Linked DNA regions of Stieleria varia. The protein of the gene in region 2 interacts with the protein of the main gene of each other region in a pairwise test. Links are inferred from orthologs where the notes say so. Each region holds a gene or a part of one and is shown on either strand. Other genes may lie near its edges. The genes, in order: eno and rpe.

Evidence for each region.
Region 1: the proteins of rpe (region 2) and eno interact in binary tests that used the Escherichia coli proteins (3 or more experiments, as listed by UniProt). The link is inferred for Stieleria varia from one-to-one orthologs.

The regions. Positions count from the first base shown.
Region 1 is NZ_CP151726.1:2,986,431-2,989,610, forward strand. Bases 122-2,977 are described here. They hold eno (phosphopyruvate hydratase), read right to left. Parts: upstream 2,265-2,977; coding sequence 978-2,264; downstream 122-977. Other genes in these bases: Pla52nx_RS09940 (hypothetical protein), read left to right, coding at 122-402; Pla52nx_RS09950 (riboflavin synthase), read left to right, coding at 2,482-2,977. Also shown: more of Pla52nx_RS09940, read left to right, coding at 1-121; more of Pla52nx_RS09950, read left to right, coding at 2,978-3,072; 16S rRNA (adenine(1518)-N(6)/adenine(1519)-N(6))-dimethyltransferase RsmA, read left to right, coding at 3,107-3,180. UniProt on the Escherichia coli protein: Catalyzes the reversible conversion of 2-phosphoglycerate (2-PG) into phosphoenolpyruvate (PEP). It is essential for the degradation of carbohydrates via glycolysis.
Region 2 is NZ_CP151726.1:1,070,387-1,073,689, forward strand. Bases 89-3,067 are described here. They hold rpe (ribulose-phosphate 3-epimerase), read right to left. Parts: upstream 1,934-3,067; coding sequence 1,244-1,933; downstream 89-1,243. Other genes in these bases: Pla52nx_RS03730 (glycosyltransferase family 2 protein), read left to right, coding at 89-635; Pla52nx_RS03735 (histidine phosphatase family protein), read right to left, coding at 666-1,244; Pla52nx_RS03745 (NAD-dependent epimerase/dehydratase family protein), read left to right, coding at 2,381-3,067. Also shown: more of Pla52nx_RS03730, read left to right, coding at 1-88; more of Pla52nx_RS03745, read left to right, coding at 3,068-3,303. UniProt on the Escherichia coli protein: Catalyzes the reversible epimerization of D-ribulose 5-phosphate to D-xylulose 5-phosphate.

The DNA.
Region 1 (3,180 bases), 1.9 Mb from region 2 along the record:
AACAAGATGTTTGGTGCTCAACTGGGCTTTGACTTCTGGTGGAACGTTCGTCCGGGCATCTCGCTGGGACTCGGTGGTAAAGGGGCTTGGGTGCAGAACAACGTCGATCGACGCGTCCTGCTGAACTCCAACTCGACCGGCAGCATCGCGGTGGACGACGGTGATTTCAACGACGCGTTGATTGGAGACGCGGAATTCAAGATGGTTTATCGTCTGACGCACTCCATCACGTTCCGTTCAGCGTACTACGTGACAGCAGCAGACCGCGTCGCCTTTGGCTCGGCCGACGTCGCGGCGTCACAGAACTTCCTGACCGGAGCCGCACCCGTGACCCTGGACGACATCCAGTACGACTCGCTGGTGCTGCAAGGATTCTCGTTCGGTGCAGAGTACATGTGGTAGAAACCACATTGATCGCGAAAAACAAAAACGGCCGCGTGACAGAAGTCACGCGGCCGTTTTTTTGTGGATCGACGCTAGCCACGCAAACTCAAATACCGCTTCCGCCTACGCCGTTGGCTAGTCGTTTAACGACTAGCCGAAGGCGCAATCGCCGCCACCAACCGGATTGCACCGCAGGGTCAAACGCCGCTTCCGCCTACGCCTACGGCTAGTCGTTTAACGACTAGCCGAAGGCGCAATCGCCGCCACCAAACGGAATGCACCGCAGGGTCAAACGCCGCTTCCGCCTACGCCGTTGGCTAGTCGTTAAACGACTAGTGCATCATCCGGTTTTGATTCTGGGGTTAGCCGTTTTGGCGTTAGCCACGGTTGTGTCACGAAAACCGTGGCTAACGCCAAAACGGCTCATCTACCGAACCCACGTTCTAAGACTGGACGATGCACTAGCCGTAGGCGCAATCGCCGCCACCAAACGGATTGCACCGCAGGGGCAGACGCCGCTTCCACCTACGCCTTCGGCTGCGGGTCAAACGCCGCCGAGGTGACAGTCGGACAGAAACGCCTCACGAAATCGATCAGCCCTTCAGCTTGGCGGCGAACAAGGGGCCACCGTACAGGGCTGCGCCACCGAGCAGTTCTTCGATACGCAGCAGTTGGTTGTACTTTGCCATCCGGTCGCTGCGGCTTGCCGAACCGGTCTTGATCTGGCCGGTGGACAGTGCGACGGCCAAGTCGGCGATCGTGGAGTCTTCCGTTTCACCGCTTCGGTGACTGGTAACGGCGGTGTAGTTGTTGCGGTTGGCCAATTGGATTGAGTCGATCGTCTCAGTCAGCGTTCCGATCTGGTTGACCTTGATCAAGATGCTGTTGGCGATTCCTTCGTCGATGCCTTTTTGCAGACGTTGCACGTTGGTGACGAACAAATCGTCGCCGACGAGCTGGACTTTGTCGCCGAGCTTCTCCGTCATCTTCTTCCAAGTCGCCCAGTCGTCTTCCGCGGCTCCGTCTTCGATGCTGCAGATCGGATACTTGCTGCACCAGTCGGCCAGGAAGTCGACCATTTCGTCTCCGGAAAGCTCGGAGCCGTCAATCTTGTACTTTTGTGTTTCGCTGCTGTAGAACTCGGTCGACGCGGCATCCAGTGCGATCCAAACTTGCTCACCCGCTTTGTAGCCGGCTTGGTCGATCGCTTGCATGATCACATCCAAGGCTTCCTGATTGCTCTTCAGGTCGGGTGCAAAACCGCCTTCGTCACCCACCGCGGTGTTGTAGCCTTTGCCCGAAAGCACTTTCTTGAGATTGTGAAAGATTTCCGTTCCGCAGCGCAGGGCATCGCTGAAACGTTCGAATCCGAGCGGCATCACCATGAATTCTTGAACGTCGACCGAGTTGTCCGCGTGCTCGCCACCGTTGATGATGTTCATCATGGGCGCGGGCAACAGACGAGCGCCGACTCCGCCAAGGTAGCGATACAGGGGTTGACCGGTTGCGGCAGCGGCGGCGTGTGCGATCGCCAGCGAGACACCGAGGATCGCGTTGGCACCGAGATTGCTTTTGTTGTCCGAACCGTCCAGGGCGATCATGGCCATGTCGATTTCTGCTTGGTCGGTCGCGTCCATTCCCTGCAGGGCTTCGGCGATCTTTTCATTGACGTTGGCGACGGCCTTGGTGACACCTTTGCCCATGAAACAGTCTTTATCACCGTCACGCAGCTCCCAAGCTTCGTGGGCACCGGTGCTGGCACCGCTGGGGACTGCGGCGCGGCCATGAGATCCGTCGCTCAGCAGGACTTCGCATTCGATGGTGGGGTTTCCACGGCTGTCCAGGATTTGCCGGGCATGAATGGCTTCGATCAACGTCATCTGGGGACCTCGATGGGGGATGTTTCGGGTGAAATATGATGCGAAACCACGAGATGCGGTCCGCTTGGTTGCCGATTGGAGCCGCATTCTGTCCAATGCCAGCAGAGATGACTAGCCGTGCAACGAAATCCCGCCACTTCGCGTGGTCACGGTCGTCGCTTCGATGGGCACTGACAGCCCAGCTCCCTTTCGAATTTCCTAGCTGCAGAGTCGCTGAATGTTTACCGGTCTTGTGGAAACCATGGGAACGATTATTGAAGTCGTGGAGGACGGTCCCGGAAAGCGTTTGGCGGTCCAATCCCCCTTGATTGCCACTGATGCGAAACTGGGCGACAGTATTTGCATCAACGGCTGTTGTTTGACGGTCATCGCGATGGACGGCGACCGCTTGGAATTCGAGGCCGGCGAGGAAACGCTCAAGCGGACCAACCTGGGCCAACTGACTGCTGGCTGCAACGTGAATTTGGAGAGATCCTTGGCAGTAGGCGATCGCTTGGGCGGCCACTATGTGACAGGCCATGTTGATGCTCTGGGGCAGTTGATCGAGCGAGTGAACGATCCGCCGTGGGCGAACTTGCGATTCCGCATGCCCGGAGAGCTTGCCAGCCAAGTCGCTTCCAAGGGCAGCATCGCGATCGACGGCATCAGTCTGACGGTGGTCGATGTGGACGACGATTCGTTCAGCGTCGCACTGATCCCGCACACCTTGTCCGTCACGACACTTGGTCAGCGCGCCGTCGGCGACGATGTCAATTTAGAAACCGACGTGCTGGCAAAGTACGTCCAACGATCGCTGGGCCGAGAATAAACCCGCCGAGAATGAACGCGACACGGAACCTATCATGAATCAACCAAGACAAACCGCATCCTATCTTTCCAAGCGGTTGACCCAGGCAGGGCTGAGACCGGTCTCGCA
Region 2 (3,303 bases):
TCGTCTTGGAAGATGACTGCGTGCCCGATCCCACGTTTTTCGGCTACTGTCAAACCTTGTTGGATCGTTATGCCGATGACCAGCGGGTAATGTCGATCACGGGCAACAATTTTCAGTTGGGACGCAGCCGGACGGAATGTAGCTACTATTTTTCTAAGTATGCTCATTGCTGGGGCTGGGCGACATGGCGGCGAGCTTGGCAACACTTTGATCTTTCACTCTCGCGTTGGCCTGACATCCGTGACTCAGGGCAACTGGCCGCGATTTGTCCTGATCCGTATGAACTGGAGTATTGGACGGACAATTTCGATCGAGTCTTCGCCGGGCAGATCAATAGCTGGGCGTTCCCGTGGAATCTTGCTTGCTGGCTGAACCATGGGTTGGTCGCGACGCCGAACGTGAACTTGGTATCGAACGTCGGATGTGGTGACGATGCAACGCACACGCGGAAACGCACTTCGGTGATCGGGCTTCCCACGCAAGCGTTGGGTTCGATGCGTCACCCTGAACGCGTGATGCAGAACGTCGCCGCCGACCGCTTCGTCGATCACTGGGTGTTCAGTGGCATCCATCGGCCTGGACCGCTGAAACGACTGCGCCGCCGGTTGGGAATCACCCGGCGTCGAGCAGCGTAGTTGGCTTCACCTGGGTTTTAGATCACAGGATCAGATCTCGGTATCGATCAATTCCCAGGAGGCGGAATCGGTTTCGCGTCGCCACAGGTCTTCGATCGGCTGGCCGTTGAGCAAGCTGGTCACGACGCTGGCCATCGGCTCGGGGATCACGAGGGCGACGATCTCGTCGCGTCCTTTCCGAACGCATTTGTTGAGGGCCTTCAGCACACGTGCTTTGGCCTCCATCAAGCCTTCGCCTCCGGGGGCACAGAACTCTTCCGCGTGATCGATTCCCTGTCGGTAGACGCGGGGGTGATTTCGGCGGACTTCCTCGATCAGTTTGCCATGCCACAGGCCGTGATCGACGTTCTTAAAGGCATCGACCACTTTGACTTTGACGTCATGAGCTTCGGATAAACGATCGGCGGTCGCGCGTGCGGATTCGCTGGGGCAGCAATAAATGGTTTTGAAGGGAATATCCGCCAAGGCCGCTGCTAGGGTTTCGACCTGCTGTTCCCCTCGCTCGCTCAACGGCATGTCAAGCGAACCTTTCATCCGTCCTTGATCATCAAAGTCCGTCGCGCCGGGGCGAATCACCATCACGCGAGTCAGTGTTGCGGTCCGTGACATCAGACGCCTCCCCTCTGGATCTCGGCGTTCAAGCCTCCGATGGCGGCCCCGTAGTCGTCGTGATTGAAAATCGCCGACCCGACCACGAACAGGTCACATCCGGCGGCACGGGCCGATGCGATCGTATCCAAGTTGATCCCGCCATCGATCTGCAGCAGCAGGTCAGGATACTGGTTCCGCAAGATCTGCAACTTGTCCAAAGCGACCGGATCGAACTTCTGCCCGCCAAAGCCGGCTTTCACGCTCATCACCAGCACCATGTCGACGAACTCGATGCATGGCTCCACATCGGTCACTTGCGTGCCTGGGTTCAAGGCAACTCCGACCGCGACGCCCAAGTCCCGGATTCGTTTGGCAGTGTCGATCGGGTTGGGGACCGCCTCGACGTGAAACGTGAGCGAATCCGCACCGGCCTTGACCATCGGCTCGGCGAAGGCCAGCGGGTCTTGGATCATCAAATGAACGTCCAGTGGCATTTCGGTGTGACGCTTCAGGCCTTCGACGATCGGCATGCCGTAGGTCAGGTTGGGAACAAAATTCCCGTCCATGACATCCAGATGCAGTACCTTCGCGCCGGCCTGTTCGAGCCGGGTCACTTCGCTTTTCAGATCACCGAAATCGCACATCAACAGGCTCGGTAAAACACCGGGCGCTGCGTGGCGTATCAATTCTAGCTTGTCTCGCGACATGCAATTTTTTTCTCTTGAAGTCAACAATGGTGCCAACACCGCTCGTACCGTTCTGCCGAAATGAGACTAACCTGCCAGCAGAACTCAGGTGGCATCGCCTCCCGAGCGGGCAAGAATGTCTCAAGTCGGAGTCGGTCGAGCATCCCGCTAGCGTTCGCCTGCGGAGGTGCCAGTCAGACCGTCATCTCGATTGAGCAGGTTGGTCTCAAGGACGGTGGGTTGTCAATCACTTGAGAATCCCTGGCCGGCCAACTAATCTCCGATTCCCCCGCATCAACGAACACAAAACACCGTAAAAACCAATTTTTGGTTCCTTCCAGCGTGCCTTTATCCACCACAAAAAATTGTCGCCAAATCGCAAGAAAGCCACCATTGTTGTGCTTTGCTGAGCAACCCGAATTGGTGGTTGTCAGCCGCTTTGATTCTCGTTCCCAGGGGCAGTGAACGATGCGTGTTTTCGTCACGGGTGCAACGGGTCTGTTGGGCAACACCATCACCCGACAGCTTGATGCCGACGGACATACCGTCGTGGCCTTGGTTCGCAATCCACCCCACAGTGAGATCTTTGACGGGCTGAATGTCGAGTTTGTGCAGGGTGATTTGACCGATCTGGCCGGCGATGTTGCAAATTCATCGCCTGATCGAATCGATCAGGCGATTGCCGGCTGCGACGCGGTGATCCATGCGGCCGGCTTCATTCATCTTGGCTGGACAAAGATGGAGCAGTCGATGGGAGTCAATGTCGGGGGCACACATCGGATCATGCGATCCTGCGTGCGTCATGACAAGAAACTCGTTTATGTCGGCACGTTGAATTCGATTGCCGTTGGCACACGCGAGCAACCCGCGGACGAAACCACTCCGATCGACAACGCGGGCGGCCAAATTCAGTCCGCGTACGTGGTCAGCAAATCAGTAGCCCTGTCGGCCGTCATGGCCGGAGTCAAGCAAGGATTGCGAGCGGTGGTCGTTCATCCAGGCTTCATGCTCGGCCCGTGGGACTGGAAACCCAGCAGCGGGCAGATGATGTTGGAGCTTTCAGTGGGCTGGAAACCGCTCTGCCCGGCGGGCGGTTGCAGCATCTGTGATTCGCGTGATGTTGCCGCCGCGACAATCCGGGCGATCGACTATGACGGACCCTCCGGTCGTCAGTTCATCCTGGCGGGCGAAAACTGGACGTACAAGAAACTTTGGACGGTCATCACACGACACTTCGATCGGTCGCCGCCCATCGTTGCACCGGGACCCATCATTCGGGCCATTGGTGGAGTCTGGGGCGACTTGGTTACCAAGGTCACCGGAAACGAGGGATTTCTGAACACGGCGGCGGTCGCCATGAGTCGCCAATTCCATTGGTACAGCAGCGAGCG